4 regions of the Pseudomonas sp. MDT1-17 genome follow, and region 1 is predicted to be linked to each of the others. Evidence: predicted binding sites of a transcription regulator. Region 1 holds the regulator's gene; each other region holds the start of a gene.
The links. Region 1 encodes FliA, which starts transcription of late flagellar genes. Its sites were predicted from a motif close to CTAAAGTTTNNNNNNNNNNNGCCGNTAA; they were not measured.
Positions count from the first base shown of each region.

Region 2: a site for FliA is predicted at 4,035-4,062, ahead of ACYZTX_RS11740 (methyl-accepting chemotaxis protein). Genes of this name have one in related genera too.
Region 3: a site for FliA is predicted at 3,926-3,953, ahead of ACYZTX_RS17455 (methyl-accepting chemotaxis protein). Genes of this name have one in related genera too.
Region 4: a site for FliA is predicted at 4,066-4,093, ahead of motA (flagellar motor stator protein MotA). Genes of this name have one in related genera too.

Region 1 is NZ_JBUBVM010000001.1:2,236,664-2,244,517, reverse strand. It holds gene ACYZTX_RS10395 (chemotaxis protein CheA) at 1-1,045, opposite strand, end outside; gene ACYZTX_RS10390 (protein phosphatase CheZ) at 1,099-1,887, opposite strand; gene ACYZTX_RS10385 (chemotaxis response regulator CheY) at 1,910-2,281, opposite strand; gene fliA (RNA polymerase sigma factor FliA) at 2,449-3,189, opposite strand; gene fleN (flagellar synthesis regulator FleN) at 3,186-4,016, opposite strand; gene flhF (flagellar biosynthesis protein FlhF) at 4,132-5,460, opposite strand; gene flhA (flagellar biosynthesis protein FlhA) at 5,472-7,601, opposite strand; gene flhB (flagellar biosynthesis protein FlhB) at 7,758-7,854, opposite strand, start outside.
Region 2 is NZ_JBUBVM010000001.1:2,537,226-2,545,079, reverse strand. It holds gene rlmM (23S rRNA (cytidine(2498)-2'-O)-methyltransferase RlmM) at 1-288, opposite strand, end outside; gene acnA (aconitate hydratase AcnA) at 510-3,251, shown strand; partial or broken gene ACYZTX_RS11745 (lysostaphin resistance A-like protein) at 3,410-3,989, shown strand; gene ACYZTX_RS11740 (methyl-accepting chemotaxis protein) at 4,093-5,658, shown strand; gene ACYZTX_RS11735 (alpha/beta family hydrolase) at 5,746-6,420, opposite strand; gene ccoN (cytochrome-c oxidase, cbb3-type subunit I) at 6,530-7,854, shown strand, end outside.
Region 3 is NZ_JBUBVM010000001.1:3,772,055-3,779,908, forward strand. It holds partial or broken gene ACYZTX_RS17425 (alpha/beta hydrolase family protein) at 1-359, opposite strand, end outside; gene ACYZTX_RS17430 (FMN-dependent NADH-azoreductase) at 529-1,140, opposite strand; gene ACYZTX_RS17435 (LysR substrate-binding domain-containing protein) at 1,269-2,177, shown strand; gene ACYZTX_RS17440 (MmcQ/YjbR family DNA-binding protein) at 2,174-2,533, shown strand; gene ACYZTX_RS17445 (DUF1294 domain-containing protein) at 2,530-2,958, opposite strand; gene ACYZTX_RS17450 (undecaprenyl-diphosphate phosphatase) at 2,955-3,785, opposite strand; gene ACYZTX_RS17455 (methyl-accepting chemotaxis protein) at 4,081-5,715, shown strand; gene ACYZTX_RS17460 (IS110 family RNA-guided transposase) at 5,852-6,910, shown strand; gene pnuC (nicotinamide riboside transporter PnuC) at 7,379-7,854, shown strand, end outside.
Region 4 is NZ_JBUBVM010000001.1:883,700-891,553, forward strand. It holds gene ACYZTX_RS03880 (molecular chaperone) at 1-62, opposite strand, end outside; gene ACYZTX_RS03885 (lectin OAA family protein) at 263-664, shown strand; gene asd (archaetidylserine decarboxylase) at 720-1,580, opposite strand; gene ACYZTX_RS03895 (rhodanese-like domain-containing protein) at 1,599-2,414, opposite strand; gene ACYZTX_RS03900 (HDOD domain-containing protein) at 2,457-3,995, opposite strand; gene motA (flagellar motor stator protein MotA) at 4,162-5,013, shown strand; gene motB (flagellar motor protein MotB) at 5,017-6,045, shown strand; partial or broken gene ACYZTX_RS03915 (hypothetical protein) at 6,454-6,722, shown strand; gene ACYZTX_RS03920 (hypothetical protein) at 7,019-7,854, shown strand, end outside.

The DNA.
Region 1 (7,854 bases):
CGGCCGGGGCACGAGCCGGAGCCGGTGCAGCAGCAACAGGCTTCGGTGCTTCGGCTTTGGGCTCGGGCGCTTTGGCGACGGGTTTCGGTGCAACAGCCTTGGCCACCGGGGCCACAACCGAAGCGCTGGCGCCCGACACGGTACCGACTTCAGTGAACTTGCCTTTGCCGTGCAATTCGTCGAGCAGCGATTCGAACTCGTGATCGGAGATCAGATCGCTGCCAGCCGCTTTAGCGGTTGGCGCAGCCGGGACAGGCGCCGCAGCAATGGCCGATTCCAGCGCATCAACGGCAAAGTTGCCCTTGCCGTGCAGTTGATCGAGCAGTGCTTCGAACTCGTCGTCGGTGATATCGGAGCTGTCGCCTGCCGCTTTCGGGGCAACCGGTGCGGCGGGCGCAGGGACTACCGCATCGACGGCGAACTGGCCTTTGCCGTGCAACTGATCGAGCAACGACTCGAACTCGGCATCGGTGATTTCGTCGCTGGCAGCGGCATTACCCACTGGCAGCGGAGCAGCCGCCGGGGCCTCGGCCTGCGCCTTGACGGCGTTCAGCGAGTCCAGCAGTTGTTCGAATTCGTTATCGGTGATGTCGCCCGACTCGCTGTCAGCAGCCGGTGTCTCGACCACTTCGGCAACCGGTGCGGCTTCAGCAGTTTGCGGCTCGGCCAGACGGGCCAGAGCGGCAAGCAATTCAGGCGTGGCCGCCGTGATCGGGCTGCGCTCGCGGACTTCGGTGAACATGCCGTTCACCGCATCCAGCGCTTCGAGAACCACGTCCATCAATTCCGAGTCGACGCGACGCTCACCCTTGCGCAGGATGTCGAACACGTTCTCGGCGATGTGACAGCACTCCACCAGCTCGTGGAGCTGGAGGAAGCCGGCGCCTCCTTTTACAGTGTGAAAACCGCGAAAAATTGCATTGAGCAAGTCCGCATCATCAGGTCGGCTTTCAAGCTCGACCAGCTGTTCGGACAGTTGCTCTAGAATCTCGCCGGCCTCAACCAGGAAATCCTGAAGGATCTCTTCATCGGCGCCGAAGCTCATTAAGGGGGTGCTCCCGAGGTCTAAAAACCTAAAAAACCTAAAATGCTAAAACTCTAAAATCCTAGGCTGGATAACAAATCGTCCACATCGTCCTGACCGGACACAACGTCTTCTCTTTTATCGGCATGAATCTGCGGACCTTCACCCTGAGAGAGATGTTTTTGCGGATCTTTTTCAGCCAGCATCGCTTCACGGTCATGTTCGATGCCCGCAAAGCGGTCCACCTGACTGGCCATGAGCACGAGCTTGAGCAGGTTGCTTTCAACTTCGGTGACCAATTGGGTCACACGCTTGATCACCTGACCGGTGAGGTCCTGGTAATCCTGAGCGAGCAGAATGTCGTTGAGGTTGCTCGACACCACGCGATTGTCTTCGCTGCTGCGTGTCAGGAAACCGTCGACTCGCCGGGCCAGTTCGCGGAACTCTTCAGCCCCGACTTCGCGACGCATGAACCGTCCCCAATCGGTGCTCAAGGCCTGGGCTTCATTGCTCAGGCCGTTGACCAGCGGTGTGGCGTTTTCCACCAGATCCATGGTGCGGTTGGCTGCGGCCTCGGTCAGCTTGACCACATAGCCCAGACGCTCGGTGGCATCCGTGATCTGTGACACTTCCTCGGCTTGTGGCATGTTCGGGTCAATCTGGAAATTGACGATCGCGCTATGCAGCTCGCGAGTGAGCTTGCCCACTTCTTGATACAGGCCGCGGTCACGGGTCTGGTTGAGCTCATGGATCAGTTGCACGGCGTCGCCGAACCTGCCTTTTTCAAGGCTTTCGACCAGTTCGACAGCGTGTTTTTTCAGGGTCGACTCGAAATCGCCCTGTGAAGTTTCGATATGCTCCATAGCTCCCCCGTGGCGCAGTTTCTCAACCGATGCGTTCGAAAATCTTTTCGATTTTTTCTTTCAACGCCTGGGCCGTAAAGGGTTTGACCACATAGCCGTTAACACCGGCCTGGGCTGCCTCGATGATCTGCTCACGCTTGGCTTCAGCGGTCACCATCAGCACCGGCAGGTGCTTGAGCTTTTCATCGGCGCGCACGTGGCGCAGCAAATCGATACCGGTCATGCCAGGCATGTTCCAGTCTGTTACCAGAAAGTCGATGCTGCCACTGTTGAGAACCGGAATGGCAGTGATGCCGTCGTCAGCCTCGACCGTGTTGGTGAACCCAAGGTCACGCAACAGGTTTTTTATGATCCGCCGCATCGTTGAGAAGTCATCAACGATGAGGATTTTCATGTTCTTGTTCAATTCGACCTCCAAGCAGTCTTAAACGCGCCCAGCACCTGGACGCGCCATTTCAATCAATCCGGCAAAGCACTCAATGACTGTCTGGAGCACAACAGATCGGGACCCGTGCGGTTCAACACCCCACCAGCCGCGTTCGCAGTGTCCCCACACTGCCTTCAGCGCGCTCGCCACTCCCCCAAACGCCCCCGCAAACGGGCCGCGCACTGGCTGTGTAACTGGCTGACCCGAGATTCGCTGACCCCCAGGACCTCACCGATTTCCTTGAGATTCAACTCTTCGTCGTAGTACAGCGCCAACACCAGTCGCTCACGCTCCGGCAAATTGGCAATCGCGTCCGCCAGTGCCATCTGGAAGCGTTCATCTTCCAGGTCGCGCGACGGCTCGAGATGAGCACTGGCACCATCCTCGTGCAGCCCTTCGTGTTCGCCGTCTTGCAACAGATCGTCGAAACTGAATAACCGGCTGCCCAGGGTGTCGTTCAAAATCCCGTAATAATCGTCGAGACTCAATTGGAGTTCGGCCGCAACCTCGTGATCTTTAGCGTCACGACCGGTTTTAGCTTCAATCGAGCGAATGGCGTCGCTGACCATCCGGGTATTGCGGTGGACCGAACGTGGCGCCCAGTCCCCCTTGCGTACTTCATCGAGCATCGCGCCGCGGATTCGAATGCCCGCGTACGTCTCGAAACTCGCGCCTTTGCTGGCGTCGTATTTGGTCGACACTTCAAGCAGGCCGATCATCCCGGCCTGGATCAGGTCTTCGACCTGGACACTGGCCGGCAGACGCGCCAGCAAGTGGTAGGCAATGCGTTTAACCAGTGGCGCGTAACGCTCGATCAGCTCGTACTGCGCGTCACGTGCCGATTTCTTGTAGAGGTTGTAGCCGCTGGCTGTCATAGCACCGGTCCTGCCGTTTGTTGCACGAGGCGCTCGACGAAAAACTCCAGGTGCCCACGCGGGTTGGCAGGCAATGGCCAGGTATCGACCTTCTGTGCAATGGCCTTGAACGCCAGGGAGCACTTGGAACGCGGGAAGGCTTCATAGACGGCGCGCTGTTTCTGCACGGCCTTACGCACGCTTTCGTCGTAAGGCACCGCACCGACGTATTGTAAGGCGACGTCGAGGAAGCGATCCGTGACCTTGGTCAACTTGGCAAACAGGTTGCGACCTTCCTGCGGGCTCTGGGCCATGTTGGCCAGGACGCGGAAGCGGTTCATGCCGTAATCGCGGTTTAGCAATTTGATCAGTGCGTAGGCATCCGTGATCGAAGTCGGTTCGTCGCAGACCACCAGCAAGACTTCTTGCGCTGCGCGAACGAAACTGACGACAGAGTCGCCAATGCCCGCAGCGGTGTCGATCACCAATACGTCGAGGTTGTCGCCGATATCGCTGAACGCCTGGATCAGGCCGGCGTGTTGGGCCGGGCTCAGATGAACCATGCTCTGTGTGCCGGACGCCGCCGGGACGATGCGGATGCCGCCAGGGCCCTGCAACAGTACGTCGCGCAGCTCACAGCGGCCTTCGATCACGTCGGCTAACGTACGTTTGGGTGTCAGTCCCAGCAGGACGTCGACGTTCGCCAGCCCCAGATCGGCGTCCAGCAGCATGACGCGCCGGCCGAGCTCAGCTAGAGCCAGGGACAAGTTCACTGACACGTTAGTTTTCCCGACGCCACCTTTGCCGCCGGTCACCGCGATCACCTGTACGGGATGCATGCTGCCCATGAATTTTCTTTACCTTGTCTTACTTGACGGAGGCCACATTACTGGCTGCGCGTTCAAAAAATGAACAATGCATGGCAGACCATCGATGTAGGTACAAAAACTGTTCATTAATACCTCAGCCGACCTGCTTGGTCGGGCTGTGGTAAATATCAGCGAACATGTCAGCCATGGCTTCTTCGCTGGGTTCTTCCTGCATTTGCACGCTGACGGCGCGACTGACCAACTGATGACGACGCGGCAGATGCAAATCATCCGGAATCCGCGGGCCATCAGTCAGGTAGGCCACCGGCAATTCATGACTGATGGCCAGGCTCAACACCTCACCCAGACTTGCCGTTTCATCCAGTTTAGTCAGGATGCACCCGGCGAGGCCGCAGCGTTTGTAACTGTGATAAGCGGCTGTTAGAACCTGTTTCTGGCTGGTGGTTGCCAACACTAGATAATTCTTCGATTTGATCCCACGACCGGCCAGGCTTTCGAGCTGCATGCGCAGTGCCGGATCGCTGGCCTGAAGGCCCGCGGTATCGATCAGCACCACGCGCTTGCGCAGCAAGGGTTCCAGCGCCTGCACCAGTGACTGGCCCGGGTCGACGTGAGTCACCGACACATTGAGGATCCGGCCAAGGGTCTTGAGCTGCTCCTGAGCACCAATACGGTAGCTGTCCATGCTCACCAGCGCGATATTCTGCGCGCCGTACTTGAGCACGTAGCGGGCGGCGAGCTTGGCCAGCGTAGTGGTCTTGCCCATGCCGGCAGGGCCGACCATGGCAATCACACCGCCCTCTTCCAGCGGCTCGATTTCCGGTGTGGCGATCATCCGCGCCAGGTGCGCCAGCAACATGCGCCAGGCCTGACGAGGTTCTTCAATATCGGTAATCAGCGCCAGCAAATCGCGCGACAACGGGCCGGACAGGCCGATGCGTTGCAGGCGACGCCAAAGATTGGCCTGGGCCGGACGGCTGCCTTGCAGCTGATTCCAGGCCAGGGAGCCGAGTTGCACTTCCATCAGTTCGCGCAAACTGTTGAGTTCGAAACGCATCGAGTCGAACGCCCGCGGGTCCACACCACCGGAGGCTGGCGCAGCGGCCGGTGCAGGGCGACGGGGTTCGGCGCAGGTCGGTTCGATCAGCGGCTCGGCGGCGGTCAGTGGCAGGCCGGCGAACAACTGGCGATTGGTGCTCTTGTCGCTCTCGCCTTCGCCTCGCAGGCTCAGTTCGGCCTGGGCGGTAACGATCCGCGACTGGGTCTTGCGCAGTTCGTCTTCGAGTTCCATGTTCGGAACGCGCGGGGCCAGCGCCGACAATTTGTAATCCAGGGCAGCCGTCAGCTCGACACCACCGGCGATCCGGCGGTTGCCAATAATGGCGGCATCAGCGCCCAGCTCATCACGAACCAGTTTCATGGCCTGACGCATATCGGCGGCGAAAAAACGCTTAACTTGCATAAACCACTACCTCAGCCGTTGGGCCCTACTGTCGCAACGATGGTCACTTGCTTGTTGTCAGGAATTTCCTGATACGCCAACACGTGCAAACCCGGGACTGCCAATCGGCCGAATCGCGACAGCATCGCGCGAACCGGACCGGCTACCAGCAGAATCACCGGTTGACCTTGCATTTCCTGACGCTGCGCCGCATCGATTAACGAGCGTTGCAGTTTTTCAGCCATGCTTGGCTCCAACAGAACGCCCTCTTCCGAGCCTTGTCCTGCCTTCTGAAGACTATTGAGCAATATTTGTTCCAACCTTGGCTCCAGGGTGATCACTGGTAGCTCGGAGTCAGTGCCTACAATGCTTTGGACGATTGCGCGGGATACGCCGACGCGCACGGCGGCCACCAGCGCGGCAGTATCTTGACTCTTGGCGGCATTGTTGGCGATGGCCTCGGCAATGCTGCGAATGTCCCGTACTGGCACCTGTTCGGCCAGCAAAGCCTGCAAAACTTTAAGCAGCTGCGACAGAGACACCACGCCAGGTACCAGCTCCTCGGCCAGTTTAGGCGAGCTTTTGGCCAGCAATTGCATGAGTTGCTGCACTTCTTCGTGACCGATCAACTCGCTCGAATGCTTGTACAGAATCTGGTTCAAGTGAGTTGCCACTACCGTACTGGCATCGACCACGGTGTAACCGAGGGATTGCGCCTGGGCACGCTGGCTGATTTCGATCCAGACCGCCTCCAGACCGAAAGCCGGATCTTTGGCGGTAATGCCGTTGAGCGTCCCGTAGACCTGACCCGGGTTGATCGCCAGTTCGCGGTCCGGGTAAATCTCCGCTTCGGCCAGGATCACCCCCATCAGGGTCAGGCGATAGGCGCTCGGCGCCAGGTCGAGGTTGTCACGGATATGCACGGTCGGCATCAGGAAGCCCAGGTCCTGGGACAGCTTCTTGCGCACGCCTTTGATTCGCGCCAGCAACTGACCACCCTGGTTGCGGTCCACCAGCGGAATCAGCCGGTACCCGACTTCCAGGCCGATCATGTCGATCGGGGTGACGTCGTCCCAGCCCAGCTCCTTGGTTTCCTGAGCGCGGGCGGGTGATGGCAACAGTTCCTGCTGACGCTTGACCTCTTGCAGGGCCTGAACCTTGACCCCGTTCTGCTTCTTCCAGAACAGGTACGCGCCGCCGGCCGCCAGGGCCGCCATGCTGAGAAAGGAGAAGTGCGGCATGCCGGGCACCAGGCCCATGACCGCCATCATACCCGCCGCCACTGCCAACGCTTTCGGCGAGGCGAACATCTGGCGATTGATCTGTTTGCCCATGTCTTCCGAGCCGGACGCACGGGTCACCATGATCGCTGCAGCGGTGGACAACAGCAGTGATGGCAATTGCGCCACCAAACCGTCACCGATGGTCAACAGCGCGTAAACCTTGCCGGCGTCACCGAAGCTCATGCCGTGCTGGAAGATACCGACGGCCATGCCGCCGATCAGGTTAATGAACAGAATCAGCAGGCCGGCAATGGCGTCACCGCGCACGAACTTGCTGGCACCGTCCATGGAACCGTAGAACTCGGCTTCCTGGGCCACTTCCATCCGGCGCATTTTGGCCTGGTTCTGGTCGATCAGGCCGGCGTTCAAGTCGGCGTCGATTGCCATTTGTTTACCGGGCATCGCATCGAGGGTGAAGCGCGCGCTCACTTCGGAAATCCGCCCGGCACCCTTGGTCACCACAACGAAGTTGATGATCATCAAAATCGCGAAGACGACGATACCGACCACGTAGTTTCCGCCGATCACCACCTCACCGAAGGCCTGGATCACCTTACCGGCGGAGGCATGGCCGTCCTGACCGTGGAGCATTACTACGCGGGTGGAAGCTACGTTCAACGCCAGCCGCAGTAGCGTCGCCACCAGCAGGATGGTCGGGAACACGGCAAAATCCAATGGCCGCAAGGCGTACACGCAGACCAGCAGAACGACGATCGATAGCGCAATGTTGAACGTGAAAAACACGTCCAGCAGGAACGGCGGGATCGGCAACATCATCATTGCCAGCATAACCAACAGCAACAACGGCACACCCAGATTGCCCCGACTTAGATCGGCAACGTTTGTGCGAGCACTGTTGAGTAACTGAGAGCGATCCACCGGTATTCCCCGTTCCTTTAAAGCAAACTTTTGACGCCTGAAGCAGGCGCAAAGCGGCTACTGCAAGAAACCTTCCAACTTTTGCGGGGGGTTGAAACAGAGGGATTTATCAGCGGAATTTGTACTGTGGACCGGCAGCTGCTACAAGCGCCTCTCTCAGGAATCGCGCCGCAGATCCGGCGGAATCGGCAGATCGCCCTTGAGCGGATCCGGGCGCTTGCCCTTGCCGGCGCGGTGCTGGCGGATCTGGTAG
Region 2 (7,854 bases), 300 kb from region 1:
CAGCGGGAAGTCCGCCATGTGGGCGAGGATCACGCTGATGCGGTCGGTTTCCGGCAGATCAATGAAGATCCCGCGAGCCCATTGGCGCGGGAAGATCAGATCGGCGAAACGCTGGCCACGCATCAGGCGCTGGGCGCCGTCTTCTTCGGTGCAGATGAATTCAGCGCAGGCGCTTGCAGTCTTGGCCTTGGCATAACCGGCCACGTTCAGCCGCGCGGCGTGTTCGGCAATCTCGGAACAGACTTCGCTTTCGAAGCCCGGCCGGCAATGCATAAAGAGGGTGTTCATTCTTACTCCTGGGCAGATGGCGAGAAATTCAACCACTGCGCGATGCCCAGACTTGCGTCGAAGCAAAGCCTGTCACGAAAACCGGCGCATGATAGCCGAGTTCGCAACCTTGGACTTGTCCATAGAGTCCAGTTACTAGCCTTAAGCACCAAACAGGACTAGGTTTAAACCTCAGTTCGTTCCCTCAGTCCGTAGCCGTGCGGCCCAAAGGAGTCATTTCAATGCCGTCCCTTGATAGCCTGAAAACCCTTAAAACCTTACAAATCGACGACAAGACCTATCACTACTTCAGCTTGCCGGAGGCTGCCAAAAGCCTGGGCGATCTCGACAAGCTGCCCATGTCGTTGAAAGTGCTACTGGAAAACCTGCTGCGCTGGGATGATGAAAAAACCGTCACCGGCGCCGACCTTCGGGCGATTGCCGCCTGGCTCAAGGAACGTCGCTCCGACCGCGAAATTCAGTACCGTCCCGCACGGGTATTAATGCAGGACTTTACCGGCGTGCCTGCCGTAGTCGATCTGGCCGCCATGCGCGCCGCGATGGCCAAGGCCGGCGGCGACCCGCAGCGTATCAATCCGCTCTCACCCGTGGACTTGGTGATCGACCACTCGGTAATGGTCGACAAGTTCGGCAGTTCCAGCGCCTTCGAACAGAACGTCGACATCGAAATGCAGCGCAACGGCGAGCGTTACGCGTTCTTGCGCTGGGGCCAGAGCGCCTTCGACAACTTCAGCGTGGTACCGCCGGGCACTGGCATCTGCCACCAGGTGAACCTGGAATACCTGGGGCGCACGGTCTGGACCAAGGACGAGGACGGCCGCACGTATGCCTTTCCGGACACTCTGGTCGGCACCGACTCCCACACCACCATGATCAACGGCCTCGGCGTGCTCGGCTGGGGCGTCGGCGGGATTGAGGCGGAAGCGGCGATGCTCGGCCAACCAGTGTCGATGCTGATCCCGGAAGTGATCGGCTTCAAACTCACCGGCAAGCTCAAGGAAGGCATCACCGCCACTGACCTGGTGCTGACCGTCACCCAGATGCTGCGCAAGAAAGGCGTGGTCGGCAAATTCGTCGAATTCTACGGCGACGGCCTCGCCGACCTGCCGCTGGCCGACCGTGCGACCATCGCCAACATGGCCCCGGAATACGGCGCCACCTGCGGCTTCTTCCCGGTGGACGACATCACCCTGGACTATCTGCGTCTATCCGGTCGCCCCAGCGAAACCGTGAAACTGGTCGAGGCCTACAGCAAAGCCCAGGGCCTGTGGCGCCTGCCGGGCCAGGAACCGGTGTTCACCGACAGCCTGGCGCTGGACATGGGCAGCGTTGAGGCCAGCCTTGCCGGGCCGAAACGCCCCCAGGACCGGGTATCGCTGCCGAATGTCGCGCAAGCGTTCAGTGACTTCATCGAACTGCAATTCAAACCCACCAGCAAGGAAGTCGGTCGTCTCGAAAGTGAAGGCGGCGGTGGCGTCGCAGTGGGCAATGCCGATCTGGCCGGTGAAGCAGACTACGAATACGACGGTGAGACCTACCGATTGAAAAACGGCGCGGTGGTGATCGCCGCGATCACCTCCTGCACCAACACCTCCAACCCGAGCGTGATGATGGCCGCCGGCCTGGTGGCGAAGAAGGCCGTGGAGAAAGGCCTCAAGCGCAAACCGTGGGTCAAGAGTTCGTTGGCCCCTGGCTCGAAAGTGGTCACCGACTACTACAAGGCTGCCGGCCTGACCCAGTACCTTGATGAACTGGGTTTTGCACTGGTCGGCTACGGCTGCACCACGTGTATCGGCAACTCCGGGCCCTTGCCGGAGCCCATCGAAAAAGCCATTCAGGCCGCCGACCTGACCGTCGCCTCGGTGCTGTCGGGCAACCGCAACTTCGAAGGTCGCGTGCACCCGTTGGTGAAAACCAACTGGCTGGCCTCCCCGCCGTTGGTCGTTGCTTACGCGCTGGCCGGCACGGTGCGAACTGACATCAGCAGTGAGCCTTTGGGTACCGACAAGGATGGCAACCTGGTTTATCTGCGGGACATCTGGCCGAGCACCGAAGAGATCGCCGACGCGGTGAACAAGGTCAACACCGCGATGTTTCACAAGGAATACGCCGAAGTGTTTGCCGGCGATGAGCAATGGCAGGCGATTGAAGTGCCGCAAGCGGCGACCTATGTCTGGCAGGACGATTCGACTTACATCCAGCACCCGCCATTTTTCGATGACATCGGCGGCCCGCCGCCGGTGGTCAAAGACGTCGCAGGTGCCAAGGTTCTCGCGTTGCTCGGCGACTCGGTGACCACCGACCACATTTCCCCCGCTGGTAACATCAAGGCTGACAGCCCGGCGGGCCATTACCTGCGCGAGAAAGGCGTGGAACCGCGGGACTTCAACTCCTACGGTTCCCGTCGTGGCAATCATGAAGTGATGATGCGCGGCACCTTTGCCAACATCCGCATCCGTAACGAGATGCTCGGCGGCGAAGAAGGCGGCAATACGATCTACATTCCCACCGGGGAGAAAATACCGATCTACGACGCGGCCATGCGTTATCAAGCCTCGGGCACGCCGCTGGTGGTGATTGCCGGGCAAGAATACGGCACCGGTTCGAGTCGCGACTGGGCGGCCAAGGGCACCAATCTGCTGGGGGTGAAAGCGGTGATCGCTGAAAGCTTCGAGCGGATTCACCGTTCCAACCTGGTGGGCATGGGCGTGTTGCCGTTGCAGTTCAAGCTGGATCAAAACCGCAAGAGCCTGAACCTGACCGGCAAGGAAACGCTGGATATTCTGGGTTTGACAGGCGTCGAGCTGACACCGCGGATGAACCTGACGCTGGTGATCACCCGTGAAGACGGCAGCCGCGAGAAAATCGAGGTGCTGTGCCGGATCGATACCCTTAACGAGGTGGAGTACTTCAAATCAGGGGGGATTTTGCATTACGTGTTGCGGCAGTTGATTGCGTCGTAACAGCTTGCTGACACAGACACCGCCTTCGGGCGGTGTTTTTGTTTGTGCGCTGCTTATAATCGCCTCCCTCGCCACAACAGCTCTTCAATCTGAAAGGATTTTCGATGCTTGCCCTGCCATGGAGATCTACGGCCGACTCGGCTGGTGGGCCGGGATCTCCCGGTTTCTACAACGGTCGTGGCATCGACCCTCAGCGATTCACTAACGATGCCGCGCCGTTTTCCATGTACCTGAATCAGGACAAACCCCTGATCGGGTTCTGGCTTTTTGCTGGTTTGCCCATGGATTGTCGGCCGGCGTTCGCTGCGCCTTTCCATTTATGCGACTGTGTTCGCGTTGATGCTGAGCGCCGTGCTGCCTTGGGTGGCGCGTTGCTGTTGGGCGTGATCAGTTGGGTACTGAAGTGGCCGGATCAATCCTGGTTGTGGCTGCTGAACAATCTGCTGCTGGTGACGCTGGTCGAGGAAGCGCTGTTTCGCGGCTACATCCAGGGGCGGCCTGAGCCAGCGCTTGAAACACCTGCCCTACGGCGAAAACCTGGCCTTGCGCCTCGCCTCGCTGCTGTTCGGTCTGGCGCATGTGGGCGCGGGCTGGCAGTGGGTGTTGCTGGCGAGTCTGGCGGGGGTCGGCTATGGTCTGGCCTACCGTTTCGGCGGATTGGGTGCAGCCATCGCCACCCATTTCGGTTTGAACCTGCTGCACTTCGGCCTGTTCACCTATCCGATGCTCTCCGGCTGACGCAATGGCCGTTTTGCGACGTGCTGCTGATTACTGAAAAATAATTTCAACTAATTCCTGACAGCGCCGACAACCACTGAAAGCCTTGCGGATTGAAAAAGCCATGCGTAACAACCAACCCACCACACAGCGCGAACGGACTTTCCCGGCTCAGCAACGGTTGATTTCCACCACCGATGCCAAAGGCGCGATCACCTACTGCAACGATGCTTTCGTCGAGATCAGCGGGTTTTCTCGTGAAGAGCTGATCCGTGCGCCGCATAACCTGGTCCGTCATCCTGACGTCCCGGCCGCGGTGTTCGCACACATGTGGGGCACACTGAAACAAGGCTTGCCATGGATGGGCATCGTCAAGAATCGCTGCAAAACCGGTGATCACTACTGGGTTAACGCCTACGTCACACCGGTTTTCGACGGCAACCAGGTGATCGGTTACGAGTCGGTGCGGATCAAACCCACCGCCGAACAGATCCAGCGTGCCGAAGCGCTCTACCAACGCATCAACCAGGGCAAGTCGGCGATTCCTTCAACAGACAAATGGCTGCCGGTGCTGCAGGACTGGCTGCCGTTCATTCTGGTCAGCCAGCTGAGCTTCATGATCGGTGCGTCGCTTAACTCCCATTGGGGTTTTGCGTTGGCCGCCGGTCTCTCTGTGCCATTGGGTTTGCTGGGTTTGAGCTGGCAACAGCGCGGCCTCAAGCGTCTGCTGCAACTGGCCGGGCAGACGACCTCCGACCCGCTGATCGCGCAGATGTACACCGACAGCCGTGGCGCTCAAGCACGTCTTGAGATGTCGATCCTCAGCCAGGAAGCCCGCCTGAAAACCTGCCTGACCCGTCTGCAGGACACCGCCGAGCACCTGACCGAGCAAGCGAAACAGTCCGACACCCTGGCGCACAACAGCTCCACCGGCCTGGAACGTCAGCGCGTCGAAACCGAGCAAGTGGCTACCGCCGTCAACCAGATGGCGGCCACCACTCAAGAAGTCGCCAGCCACGTGCAGCGCACTGCCGATGCTACTCAGGAAGCCAATCGCCTGACCGGCCGCGGCCGCGACATCGCCGGGGAAACCCGCGAAGCCATTCAGCGTCTGTCGGTGGTGGTCGGTGAAACCGGTCTGACCGTGACCCAACTGGCCAAGGACAGCGACGAAATCGGTGGTGTGGTCGATGTGATCAAAGGCATCGCCGACCAGACCAACCTGCTGGCGTTGAACGCTGCTATTGAAGCGGCCCGTGCCGGTGAGATGGGGCGTGGGTTTGCAGTGGTCGCCGACGAAGTCCGTCAACTGGCGCAACGCACCAGCGAATCCACCGGACAGATCCACGCGCTGATCGCCAAGCTGCAGCAAACCGCCAGCACTGCAGTGCAAACCATGGAAGCCGGGCATCGCCAGGCCGAAGAAGGTGTGGCGCGGGTACTGGAAGCGGACCAGGCACTGGTGGGGATCAGCGAAGCGGTGGCCAACATCACCGACATGACCACCCAGATCGCCGCGGCTACCGAAGAGCAAAGCGCTGTCGCCGAAGAGATCAGCCGCAACATCAGTAACATCTCGCAACTGGCTGACAAGACTTCGGAACAGGCTCAACACTCGGCGTTGTTGAGTGAAGAGCTGACGAAGACGGCGAATACGCAGTATTCGTTGGTGGCGCGGTTTAACCGCTAAGAAAAGATCGCAGGCTGCGCCAGCTCCTACATCGATCGGGTAACCCTGTAGGAGCTGCCGAAGGCTGCGATCTTTTGATCTCGCGTCTCACAGAAATTCGGCAACCTTCTGCGCCGCAGCCGCCAGATGCTGTTCATGGGTAAACCCAGAAGCTTTCAATGGCTTCAAGTCATGGTCCCCCGCTATCAGCCAGAACACCTCGATACTCGGCGCTAACGAGTAAGCCTCAACGGCCTCACGATTATCCAACGCATCCCGCTCGCCTTGCACGATCAACGTCGGCGTCTGAAGCGCGGCCAAATGCTCGACCCGAGGCTTCTCAGGTTTCCCCACCGCATAAAACGGATACCCGAGGCACACCAACGCATCGGCCTTTAGTTCATCCGCCAAAAGGCTGGCCATCCGCCCGCCCATGGACTTGCCGCCAATGGCCAAACGCCCAGCGACATGGCGTCGCACCACGGCATACACCTCACGCCAGCACTCGAGCAGTTTCGGCGCCGGGTTCGGAGGACGTTTGCCGCCATCAATGCGCCGTTGCGCCATGTACGGAAACTCGAAACGCAGCACGTTGACCCCAGATGCAGCAAGGCGCGCAGTCATGTCGTTCATCCAGCCGCTGTCCATCGGTGCACCGGCACCGTGAGCCAGAATCAGCGTCGTCGATGACGGCGCCGAGGCGGCTTCCCACAGCCAGCCATGTTCCGCCACACACCGCGCCCATTGATCCCCGTCAATACTGGCCTTGTGCTCTTTGTCCATGCTTGCCTCGCTTTTAGTCTGCCTATAACTCCAGGCGAAGGGAGCGTCTGCCGTGCGGCTTACTCGCAAAGGCAGGCCTTCACTTCGGCTGAACCGTGGATGGGGAACCATGAACACTTCTATCAGTACCGCCTACAACTACAAGGTGGTCCGCCAATTCGCCATTATGACGGTGGTGTGGGGCATCGTCGGCATGGGGCTCGGGGTTTTTCTCGCGGCTCAATTGGTCTGGCCTGAACTCAACTTCAATCTGCCGTGGACCAGCTTCGGACGCCTGCGCCCGTTGCACACCAACGCAGTGATCTTCGCTTTCGGCGGCTGTGCCTTGTTCGCCAGTTCGTTCTATTCAGTGCAGCGCACCTGCCAAACGCAACTGTTCGCGCCGAAAATCGCCGCGTTCTGCTTCTGGGGCTGGCAAGTGGTGATCCTGCTGGCGGCCATCAGCTTGCCGCTGGGTTACACCAGCTCCAAGGAGTACGCCGAGCTGGAATGGCCGATCGACATTTTGATCACCATCGTCTGGGTCGCCTACGCCGTGGTGTTCTTCGGTACGCTGGCGAAGCGCAAGACCAAGCACATCTACGTTGGCAACTGGTTCTTCGGTGCGTTCATCATCACCGTGGCGATTCTGCACATCGTCAACAACCTTGAGCTGCCGGTGAGTTTCACCAAGTCCTACTCGGTGTACGCGGGTGCGACCGATGCCATGGTTCAGTGGTGGTACGGGCACAACGCCGTCGGCTTTTTCCTCACCGCCGGTTTCCTCGGGATGATGTACTACTTTGTGCCGAAACAGGCCGAGCGCCCGGTGTATTCCTATCGCCTGTCCATCGTGCACTTCTGGGCGCTGATCACCCTGTACATCTGGGCCGGCCCGCACCACTTGCACTACACCGCGCTGCCGGACTGGGCGCAGTCGTTGGGCATGGTGATGTCGCTGATCCTGCTGGCGCCAAGCTGGGGCGGGATGATCAACGGCATGATGACGCTCTCGGGCGCCTGGCATAAGTTGCGCAGCGACCCGATCCTGCGCTTCCTCGTGGTCTCGCTGGCGTTCTACGGCATGTCGACCTTCGAAGGGCCGATGATGGCCATCAAAACGGTCAACGCCCTCTCCCACTACACCGACTGGACCATCGGCCACGTTCACGCTGGCGCCCTCGGTTGGGTAGCGATGATCTCCATCGGCGCGCTGTACCACATGATCCCGAAAATCTTCGGTCGCACGCAGATGCACAGCATCGGCCTGATCAACGCGCACTTCTGGCTCGCGACCATCGGCACCGTGCTGTACATCGCTTCGATGTGGGTCAACGGCATCGCCCAAGGCCTCATGTGGCGCGCAGTCAATGAAGACGGCACGCTGACCTACTCCTTCGTCGAAACCCTGGTGGCCAGCCACCCAGGCTTCGTCGTGCGGCTGGTGGGCGGTGC
Region 3 (7,854 bases), 1.5 Mb from region 1:
GGCATCGCGGTCGTCCGGGCGCTCCTGACAATAGCGACGCAGACGGTCCAGGTCTGGTGTCGAGCCGGACAGAATCAGCGCCGTCTCCCCTCCCGCCGAATAGCCGATCACTCCGACCTGATCGGCGTTGACGAAGGGCGCGAGCATACTTCGACCGTGTAGCCCTCGATTTTGCTGGAATGCTCCTGGTCGCTGGAGGGATAGAAGGCGATGGCGCGCATCGGCTGCAAGTCCAGCGGGTCGAGAAAACTCATCTCATGGAAGCCGGCGCTCCAGTGAGGATGCGGCGCAGGCGCGGCGTGCACTGTATTCAGGCTGCTGAGCAGGCAAATCAGTAACGTTGCACAAAGACGCACCATGGGAGGCTCCATCTGGTTACTTGACCGGAGACGGTAACCCTCGACTGCATAACTTGGGCCAGGAGATGAAACAGCCAGAAACAAAAAACTCCGCACCTGACACTTGCGTGATCAGAATACAGAGTTTTTCAGGTATTTCCCGCGCTGTTTGATTTCCTTTACGCAGGCCTTACGCGGCGGCGAACAACTGCTCGCTGATTTGCGTGTGAGCGTCGCTCATGGCTTTGGTGCGGACTTCGTCGCCGTAGGCAAGGCCATGGGCACGGACGAACTCGATGTCCGTGATACCGATGAAGCCGAACAGCACTTTCAAGTACTCTTCGTGAGCCACGCCAGTGGCCTGACCGGCATGCAGACCGCCGGAAGTCGATACGATAACGACTTTCTTGCCACCGCACAGGCCTTCTGGGCCGGCTTCGGTGTAGCGGAAGGTCTGACCGGCAACAGCGATGCGGTCGATCCAGGCCTTGAGTTGAGTCGGGATAGTGAAGTTGTACATCGGGGCTGCAATCACCACGGCATCGGCGGCGAGGAATTCGGCCAGCGTCGAGGCACTCAGATCGGCTTCATGCTGCTGGGCGGCGTTGCGCAGTTCAGCGGTAGTACCAGCGGCGACCAGGGTGGTGGCGGAAAAGTGGCTGATCGCATCAGCGGCCAGGTCGCGGTAGGTCACCACAGCAGCCGGCTCGGCAATTTGCCAGGCTTTAACGGTTTCACTGCTCAGCTGACGGGAAGCCGAGTTGTCACCAAGAATGCTTGAATCGATATGCAGCAGTTTCATGTGGGATCTCCAGGTGAGGATCGCTACGCGGCGATCTGATGGAGAGAATCCTACAGGCGAAACCAATAGATGATTAGACCGCAACAATGCGATAGTTCGTCCCACTGATAGAACAATCGAGCCCAACCATGCAAGACCTCAATGATCTTTACTATTTCGCCAAGGTGGTTGAAGCCGGTGGCTTCGCTGCGGCCGGGCGTCTGCTCGGGATTCCCAAGTCGCGGTTATCACGGCGCATCGCCGAGCTGGAAGAGCGCCTCGGCGCGCGTCTGTTGCAACGCACCACCCGACAACTGAAGCTGACCGCTGTGGGCGAACGCTACCTGCGGCACTGTCAGGCGATGCTGCTGGAAGCCGAGATGGCGGATGAAGCCGTCGCCAGCATGTCCAGCGAACCACGCGGACGTTTGCGGGTGTCCTGCCCCGTCGGGCTGGCCCACCAAATTCTGCCGACAGTGATTAGCGATTTCCTTGAAAAGTTTCCTCAGGTTCAACTGGAAGTCATGCTGCTCAACCGCCGCGTCGACCTGGTGACCGAGGGCGTCGATGTCGCACTGCGGGTGCGTGAGTTGGGCGATGAGGATCCGCTGTTGGTCACCCGACGTTTGCGCCAGGCGCAGATGGCGATGGTTGCCAGCCCTGCATTCTTGCACGGACGAGAAATCAACCACCCCGAAGACCTGAAGAACCTGCCGGTGCTCGGCGCCCTGGAAGCCGACCGCATGGTTCATATACGCATGCTCGACCAACAGGGCAAAAGCTGCGATCTCACCCTCGAAGCGCGACTGGGCATCGATGACTTTATCGTGCGCAAGGCCTGCACCCTCGCCGGCCAGGGTTTTACGATGCTGCCGATGATGTATTGCGAGCAGGAACTGGAAAACGGCTCGCTGGTGCAGTTGCTGCCCGACTGGTCGTTGCCTGGCGGCTGGCTGCAAGCGGTCTACCCTCATCGGCGCGGGGTGATGCCGGCCGTACGCGCCTGGCTCGACCATTTGATCGAATCATTCAATGCCTGTGGGGACCGATTGATATGAAGGCTGAGCGTATGAGCGAAGAGGACGTCGCGCAATTCTGTCTCGCACTGCCGGGTGCGCGGGAAGACTACAAATGGGGTGGCGTGCGGGTGTTTTCGATTGCGGGGAACAAGATGTTCGCCTTGCAGAATCTGCGGGGCGACTCCCTGGCCTTCAAGGTCGACAAGGACTTGTTTCTCGGTCATTGCGACCGCCCGGGAGTCCGCCCGGCGCCGTATCTGGCGCGGGCTCAGTGGATCATCATGGAAACGCCCTACCCTGTGGGCACCGAAGAGCTGCAAGGCTTGTTGCAACGTTCCCATCAATTGGTGGTGAGCAAGTTGCCCAAGCGTACCCAGGTCGGACTGCTGCTTTAAAACAGCGCCAGCAGATTGGCCCCCAGGAACAATTGATCGATCCAGAATATTTGATGCAGCAGCACGATCACCCAGAAGATCAGCTGAAACGACACTTTGCGCGTCTTGTGCCGAAACAGTTGCTGCGCCAGTAAGGCGCCCGGCCAGCCGCCGGCGAGTTCCACCGCATGCAGCACGTTCTCTGGCGTGCGCCAATGGTCGGCGCGAGCTTTGCGCTTGTCGCTCCAGTACAGGAAGAACGCCAGCACGCTGACGATCCCGTACGCCGCCAGGGGAATCACCGAAACCCCGCGCAGCCACAACGACATCGAGCCGAACAGCGGCAGCGCGCACAGGACCGCGAACACCAGCAGTTTCAGCTGAAGATTGCGGGTCTCTCCAGCGGGCTTGCGTCCGGGGTTGTTTCCCGCGCTGGCGTCATTCATGGCTTGACCGCGGTCCAGTCGACCCAGCCGAACTGCCAGGTGGCCAGGATGACCAGACCGAATGCGATGCGATACCAGGCAAACGCCGCATAGCTGTGGCTGCCGATGAACACGAGCAAGGCTCGAACGGCAATCATCGCGAAGATGAACGCCGTGACGAAACCGATCGCGAACACCGGAAAATCAGACGGAACGAACAGATCGCGATACTTGTAGCCCGAGTACACCGCCGCGCCGACCATGGTCGGCATCGCCAGGAAGAAGGAAAACTCGGTGGCGGTCTTGCGCGACAAGCCGAACAGCAAGCCGCCAATGATCGTCGAGCCGGAACGCGAGGTCCCGGGAATCATTGCCAGGCACTGGGCAAAGCCAACTTTCAGGGCGTCTTTCCAGGTGATTTCGTCGACGGTGTGAGCATGCACTTCATGCTGACGCTGCTCAGCCCACAGCATGACGATACCGCCCACGACCAACGCCGTGGCCACGGTGATCGGGTTGAACAGATACTCGTGGATCAGATCCGCGAAAATCACCCCCAATACCACGGCCGGCAGGAAGGCAATCAGCAGGTTCGCGGTAAAGCGTCGAGCGCTCGGCTGGGTCGGCAAACCGATGACCACGTCGAAGATCTTGCGGCGAAACTCCCACACCACCGCCAGGATCGCCCCCAACTGGATAATGATGTTGAAGGCCATGGCCCGATCGCCACCGAAGTCGAGCAGGTCAGCCACGATGATCTGGTGGCCGGTACTGGAAATCGGCAAAAATTCGGTCAGCCCTTCTACAACCCCAAGAATCAATGCCGAAAAGGCAGTCCAAAGATCCATCAATCCCCCAAGAAGCGATGCGCCATGGCATGCCCCGTTAATATTTTTTCCAGAACGTTGACTGCGGTCAGCGTCACTGCTGCACCGCGCACATAGAATCCGGACGAAACCATAAAAATTCCGTGAAAAATCAACTTAGATTCAGGTTTTTCCGTGCGGGGCCGAAATCCTAACAGACAAGTCCGATTAGCGCTGCCGCGTAATTGGACTTGGGTCGGATATGGCCGATTGGCAAAGTGTGGTTGGATGCTGGTGATCATTTATTACAAGAAAAAGAAACCGGAGTGACAGCGTTATGAACAGCTTGCGCAGTATGTCGATCAGCCGACGTTTGTGGCTCATTTTGATCGTGGCCGTGATGATGCTAATGACGTTGGGCGTCTTGATGCTCAAGCAGATTCACGATGACCTGTACCACGCCAAGGCTCAGAAAACCCAGCATGTGGTGCAAACCGCCAGCGGTATCCTGACCTATTACCACGATCTCGAAACCGCTGGCACGCTCACCCGCGATGCCGCGCAGAAGCAGGCACTGACGGCCGTTCGCGGTCTGCGCTATGACCAGAATGACTACTTCTGGATCAATGACCTGACGCCGGTGATGATCATGCACCCGGCCAACCCGAAACTCGATGGCCAGAACCTCTCGGCGATCCGCGACCCGGATGGCTTTGCCCTGTTTAACGAAATGGTCGCCGTCGCCAAGTCCAAGGGGGCCGGCACCGTCGACTATCGCTGGCCTAAACCGGGGGCCAGCGCGCCGGTAGAAAAAACGTCCTACGTCAAACTGTTCGAACCCTGGGGCTGGGTGATCGGTTCGGGCGTGTACATCGATGACATGCAGGCCGAGTTCTATGGCCAGGTCTGGAAGGCTTCGTTCTTTGGGCTGGTGATTGCCCTGATCATGGCGCTGCTGGTGATCCTGATTGCCCGCAGCATCGTGCGTCCACTGCAGGAAACTGTGAACGCCATGGCCAACATCGCCAGCGGCGAGAGCGACTTGACCCACAGCCTCGACACCCATGGCCAGGATGAAGTCACGCAACTGGCACGCCACTTCAACGCCTTCACCGCCAAGCTGCGACTGGTGATCAAAGAACTGCAAGTGTCCGCCAGTGCCCTGGGCCAGTCGTCCAGCGAACTGGGCAATGACGCCGCCCAGGCCCAGCAACGCAGCCAGCAGCAGTCCCAACAAATGGAATTGGTGGCCACCGCCATCAATGAAGTGACGTATGGCGTGCATGATGTTGCGAAAAATGCCGAGCACGCCGCCAGCGAAATGCGCGATGCCGAGTCACAGGCGCAGCAGGGCCAGGTCAATATCGATGGCAGCCTGCAACAGATCGACAAGTTGTCCTCCACCATCGATCAGGCGGTCGAAGTGATTCGCACCCTGGCCGCCGAAAGCACGCAGATCGGCAGCGTCCTCGAAGTGATCCGCTCCATCGCCGAGCAAACCAACCTGCTGGCCCTCAACGCGGCCATCGAAGCCGCCCGGGCCGGCGAGCAAGGTCGGGGTTTTGCCGTAGTGGCCGATGAAGTGCGACTGCTGGCCCAGCGTACCCAGAAATCCACGGCCGAGATCCAGTCGATGATCGAACGCCTGCAAAGTCATTCCGAAGCGGCGGTCAAAGTGATCGGCGACAGCAGCCGCGCATCGCAGTTGACCATCGAGCAGGCCGGCCTGGCGGGTGCAAGCCTGAATGCCATTGGCCAGGCGCTGCGCAATCTCAACGGGCTGAACGCCTCCATCGCCAGCGCGACCTTGCAACAGGCGCATGTGGTCGAGGACATCAACCAGAACGTCACCCAGGCAGCCGGTTTGTCCCACAGCACGGCGCTGGCGGCCGAACAGTCGAGCGTGGCCAGCGTTCATCTGAAGGAATTGAGTGAGCAATTGAACGGTCTACTGAAGCAGTTCCGGGTGTAACCGCCTTTGTAATTGGATGGACTCGCCCAAGCCGAGGCGTCAATGCGCCACGGTGGCAGTCTAAACAGCCAACGACAGCGAGGGCGAGTCCATGAAAAATCATAGTTCGATTGATCAATCCCTGTCTTCTTCCGATTTGTCGGCCTGCACAACCTTGGCGGTCGATCTGGCCAAGCAGGTCTTTCAGGTCGCCGGTGAAGATGTCCTCGGCCAGGTGCGCTATGAGCAGCGGATCAAGTCGCGTGAGGCGTTTTATGAGTTTCTCCAACAGTTACCGCCTCATGTCGTGGTTTTGATGGAAACCGGTCCGGGCGCTCAAGCCTGGGCCCGGCAGCTGCAAGACCAAGGCAATCTGGCGCGCATTCTTCCAGCCGGTTTGGTGGCCACACACCGCAGCGGGCCTAAAAATGATCGCAACGATGCGCTGGCGATTCTGCGGGCTGGTCGCGATGAAAAAATCTGCGCAGTACCGGTCAAAAGCGTTGCGGCGCTGGCAATGCAGGCGCTGCATCGCGCCCGTCAGGGCTATGTGCGTCGACGCACGGCGGTAAGTAATCAGATGCGCGGCCTGCTGCTCGAGCACGGCGTGGCCTTGGCGCAGGGCGATGTTGCGATCAGCCAGAAAATTCCGCGGGTACTGGAAGATGCTACCCAGCCGGTGCCTGGCCTGCTGCGTGAACTGATCGACGAACTGTTGGCCGAGTGGCGCCATTTGGGCGAGCGCATCAGCGTGCTGACGGGACGCCTGGAAGTGGCCGCCAACGCCGACATGACGGCGAAGCGACTGATGACTGTGCGCGGCATCGGCCCAGTCACTGCCACGGCACTGGTGGCCAAGGAAACCAAGCCTGAGCGATTTCCCAATGCCCGCAAGTTTGCCGCGTACTTTGGCATGGTGCCTGACCAGCACAGCAGCGGGCAGACGGTCCGGCTGGGGGACATGACCAAGCGAGGCGATGTTTATTTACGCAGCCTGATGATCCAGGGAGCCCATGCGGTGCTGCAACAACTACGACCTGATTCCCAGCAACCCGATGACCGCCGCTTGTTGCGCTGGATGAGCCGGCTGGGTCGTAAGGAGGCTGCGATCAGGCTAGCCAACCGCAACCTGCGAATCGTCTGGGTGCTTCTACAGAATGACCAGACTTATCGTCGCCACGCTGGTGATGGCCAGCAAGCGACGATGAGCCACTGAGCGACAGAGTTCTGCCACCGAGGTACTGACTGTCCGACCCTTTGCTGAAGAAAATTGACCCCAGGTAAGACCGGCGTGGATTGATGCCTTAGCTGCTACTGGCCTTCGAGGCCTGACTGTAATCGGCATACCACGAGCTTTTCCAATTTTGGCCAGAAGCCGAAGACGGCTTCCACGAATAGGCCTGATACATAGATGCAACGGGGCGACGGTTTTTTCAAAAGCGGGTAGACAGTGGGGGCGAGTCCATACATAGCAGCTGCCGAGCCCGCGAGGCTGCGTTCGGCTGCAAAGCAGTCGTGATCCGGCATCCTGAGACACCGCTGTGTCAGGATCTACGACTGCTACGCAGCCGAACGCAGCCTCGCGGGCTCGGCAGCTGCTACACAGGTCAGCGCACGCCGGTTCTACTCGGTAGCGACTACCGTTACAATCGCCGCCCTCTTCGACTTCCCCCAAGGAGCCTCCATGTCCGGGCTTGAACTGTTTGCCGCTGCCCTCGGTGTCATTGCCGTCTGGTTGACGGTCAAACAGAACCCCTGGTGCTGGCCGATCGGCCTGGTCATGGTGCTGCTTTATAGCTGGATCTTTTTTGAGGTGAAGCTTTACTCGGACATGCTGTTGCAGGTGATCTACGCCGCGTTGCAGCTCTATGGCTGGTGGCAGTGGACGCGCGTGGGGGACGCGCACCAAGGTCGGCAAGTCAGCCAACTCGACGGTAAATCGGTCGCTTTCAGCCTGGTCATTGGAGCGGTCGGCAGTCTGTTGCTGGGTGCTGCAATGGCGAACTGGACCGATGCCGCCCAACCCTGGCTCGATGCGGCGCTGACGGGTTTCAGCCTTGTGGCGCAGTTGTGGATGGCGCAAAAACGCGTTCAATGCTGGCCGCTGTGGATCGTCCTGGATGTGATCTTCGTCGGGTTGTTTATCTACAAAGCGCTGTA
Region 4 (7,854 bases), 1.4 Mb from region 1:
GACAGGCGCGCCTGCATCGGGATGGGCGCGCGCAGCAGCAGGTGGGGGCTGGTCTCATTCATGCCGTGGAAAAACTCCAACCGGGGAAAGGGGCAGTGAATGACCTGACTGTAGCAGCTATGGGTTTCTACCGTTTGTCTGTCAGTCGAGTGCCATTCGGTTGTACTACTAATCTGACAGTCGTGCGACTGGATACGCACAGTCGTACGGCCTGCTGCCTACGCCGGGCAGGTCTCTTTGTAACTTCAAGGAGATGAAGTTTATGTCTAGATATGTAGTAGCAAATCAATGGGGCGGTAGTTCGGCACCCTGGCATCCGGGCGGAGACTGGACGTTAGGCACACGGGACAACCAGAACGTTGTCGCGATCGAGATCAAATCGGGCGATGGCGGGAAGAGCTTCACCGGCACCATGACGTATGCGGGTGAAGGTCCCATTGGCTTCAAGGCTCAGCGCACGGGCCAGAACCAGTACAACGTTGAAAATCAGTGGGGCGGCAACGATGCCCCGTGGCATCCGGGTGGTAAATGGGTCATCGGAGGCCGTGATAATCAGAACGTTGTGGCGTTGAGCGTGACCTCCAGTGATGGAGGGAAAAACCTCAGTGGCACCAATACCTACGCCAACGAAGGGCCGATAGGCTTCCGCGGACAGATAGAGTAACGGCACCACCGAATGTCCGGCCCCGCGAAGACGTTCGCGGGGTTCGGATCAGGGATCAGGCTTTTGGCAGGCCCATGCCCTGGCCCATCTGCACCGGCGAACCGGCCGCCAGTTCCTCAGCCCACTTCACTTGATCAGGCCCGAACAGCACGACAGCGGTCGAACCCAGTTTGAACCGACCCAGTTCTGCACCTTTCTCCAAATGGATTGGCGCACGGGCAGCTTCGTCGTAGCGGAATGTTTTCAGCTCGCGTTTTGGCGGCGTGACCAGCCCGGACCAAACGGTTTCGATCGACGCCACGATCATTGCACCCACCAGCACCACGGCCATTGGCCCGCGCTCGGTGTCGAAAATGCACGCCACACGCTCGTTGCGGGCGAACAGTTCCGGAACGTTTTCGGCGGTGGTCTGGTTGACCGAGAAAATCCGGCCCGGGATGTAGACCATCTCGCGCAGGGTGCCGGCCAGCGGCATGTGCACGCGGTGGTAGTCCTTCGGCGACAGGTAAATGGTGGCGAAATCGCCGCCCATGAACGGCGCTGCGTTGGCTGCGTCGCCGCCCAGCAATTCCAGCACGCTGAAGCTGTGGCCCTTGGCCTGGAACACGCGACCGTGTTCGATCGGGCCGAGTTGGCTGACCGCGCCGTCTGCCGGGCTGAGGATCGCGCCTGGCGTCTCGTCCAGCGGGCGGGCGCCGTCCTTCAAGGCGCGAGTGAAGAACGCATTGAAGTGCTCGTAGGCGGTCAGGTCTTCGACCAGCGCCTGCGACATGTCCACCTGATAACGCTTGGCGAACCAGGCGGTGAAGGCATTCTTGAACCAGCGCACACGGCATTCGGCAATGCAGCCGGCCAGTCGCGACAGCAGGTGATGGGGCAGCAGGTATTGGCTGAGGATAAACAAACGCTTATTCATTAACTGTCCTTAAAAACCTTAAATCTCTACGGGCGTATCGGGATGGTTGCCCCATTCGCCCCAGGAACCGGCGTAGCCTTTGACCCGCGGATAACCGAGGGATTTGGCCACCAGATAGGTGAAGCCAGAACGGTGGTGAGTCTGGCAGTGGGTAATCACTTCTTTGTCTTTGCTGATCCCGAGTTTTTCCAGGATCTGCGGCATGTCGGTGCGGATGCGCAGGTGGCGCGCCTGATCCATGCCCGCGGTCCATTCGAAATTGACCGCGCCGGGAATGTGCCCGGCCTTGGCCGCCAGGACTTTCTCACCGGAGAACTCCAGCGGCCCGCGTGCGTCCCAGATCGCCAGGTCGGCGGCACCGAGACGGCTTTGCAGGTACTCGCGGGTGGCAGTGGGTTCGTCGTGCAGGGTCAACGCAACCGGGCCGCCAACCGCTGGCGGGATCTGGATCGACATGGGCGAACCTTCTGCCAGCCAGGCATGCAGGCCGCCATCGACATAGTGGTAGTTGCGGTGGCCGATGACATCCAGAAGCCAGATAAAGCGCCCGGCCCAACCGCCGCCTTCGTCGTCATAGACCACGTAGACCGCGTCCTTGTTATGGCCCAGTTCGCCGAACAACGCTTCGAGTGCCGCGTGCGGCGGCATAAGGCCCGGCGCAGGCGCCTGACCGAGTTGCGTGCGTTTCGGATCGACAAAACGCGCACCGGGGATATGCCCTTCGGCATAGCGGGCGCTGCTGGTCAGGTCCACCAGAATCAGTTCGCGGGCGTCGAGACGGGCGAGCAAGTCGCTCGGCTCGATGACCAGCGCCAAGCCAGAGAAGTCAGACATGTGAGGTCTCCAGAGCACAAAGGGGAGGATTGTAGCGCAGCCTTATTGGCCACGGGTGCTAAAGCTATGCAGGGCCTTTTCGATGCACTGCGCAGTTTTGCCAAAGGCTTGCACGGTGATTTCCGAGAACGGCCCGCCGCCCTGATCCGCCACCACAATCATGATGACCCGGCCATTATTGACCAGTGAGCGTAGCAGCAGGTGTTCGCCACCGAACTGTGAGCGCAGGCTGGCCGGCAACAGCGCCGAAAATTGCGAATTGTTGTCCGGTGTCAGTCGCACTTGGGCTTGTTGCGAGAGCAGGCGTTGCAGCACGGTGCTCTGGCTGACGACGAAATTCAGGCCAGCCGCTTCTTTTGGCAGCCCGGTCGTCTGGTGCACCCGCAAATTGGCGTGAGTGCGGTCGGCCATCAGGATCATCACCCGACGCATGCCGCAAGCAACCAAAGCGTCCCGGGCGGAGGTGGTCAAGTGCATGGCATTGGTGAAGCGACTCGGCTCCACCAGCAACTCGGCGCACTGCCTGCGCCACTTCGCCAGGTCTTCGGCGGTCGGCGCCGGGGCCGGCAGCAAACCGGCGTGGACGCGGTTCGTGCCCCACGGCCAGATCAGTGACACGGCCGGGTGCCAGAGGTCTGGCATGGCATGATGGCGGGCGCTGTTGGCGGCCTGTTGGTGCAACTGCTGCTGAACTGCATCCATCGGCATTTGCAGGTAAAGGCTGGTCAGGTACTGCCAGCGTTCACTGTGAGGGTTGTCCCAGGCATGTTGTGCCGACAGCGCCAGACCGTTGGCCAGCAGCACCGTATTGGCCGGTTGATTGAGCCAGCGGCGCAGGGTCGGATCGTCATCGAGGCGGTTCTGCTGGCGTAATGGATGATCGCTGTCGCGAGCGATGCGCAGCACTTTCACCAGCTCGCGCTGCTCGTTGAGCAGCAGCCGATAACCCTGCTGCACCCAGATCGGCAGGCGCCAGATGTCCACCAGCGCCTGGCAGATATCCAGCAGGCGCACGCCGAACAATTGCTTTTCGACTTTGCTCGCGGATTCACCTTTATGGATGACCCGCAGCTCCCACTCTTCAAGCAACTGCGGATGGGTCAACGCCATCGGCCACAGCGGCGAAAGAAACAGCAGGCTGCCCCAGTGAATGTCCTGCCACAGCCGGGCCAGGCGACTGGCGAAAAAACCGTTGGCCTGTTGAGTCGCGTGCTGGCTGATCAGTTGCAACTGGCGCAGGGCAACCGGGATGTCGGACTGAGGTTCGGCGGGCAGGCGGGCGAGCAGCTCTTCGGTGCGCTTCAAGCCGAGGCGATTGATCGCCACCTCAAGGTTTTCCGCAGGTTCCGTCATGCTGCCATGGGTGTGGCGGTTGGCTTCGCGAATCACGCTCAAGGCCAGCGCGGGGCTGTCCTGTATCAGTTCGGCGATGTCGCGCAGGGAGCTGCGGCTGTTGGCGATGGCCTTGCAGACACGGTCATGACTGGCTTGCGGAACCGGCAGGCGCACGCCATCGAGAAGCTTGACCCAGCCTTCGAGAGTGGTCGGTTTTGGAGTGGGAACGTTCGTTTCGTTAGCCATGGTTGGACGCGATCATCGTCTGCATTACCTATGCCCGGAGCGGGCCAAATTGGCTTTTCGCCTGAACTGGCTATAGTCTGGCGCAGTTTTGCCGATAAGTAGAAGAAGAGATTTTTTAACTTCCGAATATGACCTTGAACCCGACTCAGTAAGTGCTCCCCTACCTATGGCTAAAATAATCGGCATCATCGTCGTATTCGCGAGCGTGCTCGGCGGATACGTGCTCTCCCACGGCAAAATTGCCGCCCTGATTCAGCCCTTCGAGGTGTTGATTATTGGTGGTGCGGCTCTCGGTGCATTCCTGCAGGCCAACCCCAGTTACATGACCATGCACGTGCTCAAGAAGTCCTTGGGCATGTTCAGCTCGCGCTTCAACCACACGTTCTATCTGGAAGTGCTGGGCCTGATCTACGAGATCCTCAACAAGAGCCGTCGCGAAGGCATGATGGCCATCGAAGGCGACATCGAAGATGCCTCCGCGAGCCCGATCTTCGCCAAGTACCCGGCCGTGCTCAAAGACGAGCGCATGACCGCGTTCATCTGCGATTACCTGCGCATCATGTCCTCCGGCAACATGGCTCCCCATGAGCTTGAAGGCTTGTTCGACATGGAACTCTACAGTCTCAAGGAAGACCTCGAGCATCCATCCCACGCGGTAAACGGGATTGCCGACGCCATGCCTGGTTTCGGTATCGTCGCGGCGGTATTGGGTATCGTGGTGACCATGGCCTCCCTGGGCGAAGGCGACCAGAAATCCATCGGCCTGCACGTGGGTGCAGCCCTGGTCGGTACCTTCTTCGGTATTCTCGCCGCCTACGGCTTCTTCGGCCCATTGGCCACTTCCCTGGGCCACGATGCCAAGGAAGAACTTAACGTCTACGAAGCCATCAAGGCCTCGCTGGTCGCTTCCGCTTCCGGCATGCCGCCGTCGCTGGCGGTAGAGTTCGGCCGCAAGGTTCTGTACCCGGCGCACCGTCCTAGCTTTGCTGAGCTGGAACAAGCGGTTCGCGGTCGCTAAGCCATGGAAAATAACCAGCCGATAATCATCAAGCGCGTCAAGCGCATCGCCGGCGGGCATCACGGGGGCGCCTGGAAAATCGCCTTCGCGGACTTCGCGACGGCGATGATGGCGTTCTTCCTGGTGCTGTGGCTGCTGTCCACCGCAACACCCGAACAGAAAATCGCCATCGCCGGTTACTTCAAGGACCCGGTCGGCTTTTCGGAAAGCGGCACGCCGTACATCATCGACCTGGGCGGCTCACCGACCCTGGCGCCGGAGAACACCCTCAACCCCGAGGTGAAATCTCAGCCGCAGCCAGACAAGGTGACCATCGACACCGAGCAGGTTGAGGGCATGGCCGAGCAGGTCGAGAAGGAACGTCTCGAGCTGTTGCTGCAAGAACTGCAGAACAAAGTCGAAGAGAACCCGCAACTCAAGAAATTCAAAGACCAGATCCTGTTCGAGATCACGCCGGACGGTTTGCGCATCCAGATCGTGGACGCCGAAAACCGTCCGATGTTCGACTCCGGCAGTGCCCGTCTGAAACCGTACTTCGAAGACATCCTGCTGGCCATGGCTGACACCATTAAAGCAGTGCCGAACAAAATCAGCATCAGCGGCCACACCGATGCCAAGCCGTACACGGGCACCGGTGACTTTGGTAACTGGGAACTCTCGGCCAACCGGGCCAACGCTGCACGTCGTGCGCTGATCGCCGGCAGTTATCCGGATGCGCAGGTGGCGCGCGTCGTCGGTTATGCTTCGTCGGCGTTGTTCGATCGTGAGAGTCCGTTCAATCCGGTTAATCGCCGTATCGACATCGTGGTGCTGACCAAGAAAGCCCAGCGTGCCATCGAAGGTTCGCAAGGTGCGGAACCGGCGCCAGAACCGACGCAAGGGCAGGGTGGCCCGGGCGAAGTGCCCGCCACTCCGGCCGACCCGAACGCGTTGCCGGCGGATAAAGAACCGTTGCCGGCGCATGAGCTTCGTGAGCGGTTGAATCTGTTTGATCACCCGGCGCCGAAACCGGCGGAACCACCCAAGCAGTGACCCATAAAAAAGCCGACAGCGATGTCGGCTTTTTTGTGCCTGTAAGAATGTATCTATATCCGTCTGATGGCGGTAAAAATCAAGGTATGAGGCATGTACGAGAAAGGTGTAGGAAGTCTCCGAGACGTATAAACCGGGTTTTTCTTCGCTTAAGGCTCGCCTATAGTTTGTCCGTCGCCGACGAATCGGTGATCGACTTTAGCCGGTCGTATCAGATGATGCACAAGCGCCCGTATAATCGCGGCGCTTTTTGCTGCCTGGCAACTACATGTCTATGGTGGCTGTGCGTGGGACACCTTCGGGTGTACCGGGTCATCTGTCCGGTCGGCTAAACCCGCGCACAGCTACCACCTAATTCGTTTAGCCGCGAAAGGGTGGGAGCTTCACCTATCAGATGAGATTCAAGCCATGCCTAAATTCCACCCGCTCCAAGGCAACTTCAGCGTCGGCCCGACGCTATACATCGACACCGAAGCCCGCGCTTCCGATCTTCTTGAAACCGCCGTCCACCGACTCAAAGCCGCGCGTAATCTGCTTAACAGCGTCACCTGCTTGTGCGTCAAAGACGCCGAAGGACACGACCTGGAGCATTCGCCAATGCTGCACACATGTTGATCCAGGACGGCTGTGATGCCTTGGATGTGCTGGGTTGGACGCTGGAAAAAACTGCACGCTGAAGATCAGAAAGCCAAGATCATCGCGCAATTCAGTTCACTTAAGCTCGAGCCTGGCCAACCTGCCTGCTTGATTCCAACGCTTAGGGCGATGGTGTCCACCTATTTAAGTGGACACCTTTTTAGCCTCAACAAGCGGGTAACAATGCGCCAACGCGTGCGTGGTGGACGCTCTCACTCGATCCCAATCTCTTATCTCGCGTCATAGCGATATCAAAATTCGCAATGGAATATCAGGAATTTTGCACGCTATCAGACCATCTGATATCGTGATGAAATCGTGATACGGAAGAATGACCATGGTTGACTTTACCAGCTACGACCACGACCTTCATGAGAGGCGTGACCTGATCGAGCTCAAGGTCTATGTAGAGAGCGTGCTTGGCCTGAAGCTGCGCTTAAAACCGTGGGAGAGCGTCAAAATCCTTCCGTATGCGCTGCGTGACCGATACGAGTTTTTCGTCACGGAAATCTTGGGCGCCAAGTGCCTCATCCTGAAGGAACGTCCACAGCGGGAAGCTAGCATTGCTGATATCGCCAAGCATATGCAGGCAATCAACAACCTGCTGGCGAAGAAGTCGCCCGAAGCCGGCGACCTCATGATCTTCGTCACAGACACGCTCCCGAGCTATGACAGAAAGCGACTGGTCGAGAAGGGCGTCCAGTTCATCGTGCCAGGAAACCAGCTTTACCTTCCTGCATTTGGAATGGATTTGCGTGAATACTATAGGCAGCGCCTGGAAAAACCTCAGGTTCTGAGTCCCGCCACCCAATCCATGCTTATTCAATTCTTGATTAAAGGGTGGCAGCCCCGGCTACTGACCACTCGCTCTACGTTCGAGAAGTCCTTTACCTACGCGAAAATGACCGTCACCAGAGCCATCAAAGAGCTGAACGACTTCGACATCGTTCGGCCTGGAAAGGAAATGGGTGAAGCTGTGATCTTTTTTCACTTGTCTCCCAAGGAGACTTGGGAAATGGCGAAAGACTACATGCGTACGCCGGTCAAAAAAACGCTTTGGTTAAATGCAATTCCTGAGGCGTTTGACACCCCAATGCTGCTGGCGGGGGAGGCGGCTCTGGCAGAGATGAGCCTTCTCGCCAATCCCAAAGTACCTAGCTTCGCAATGACAAC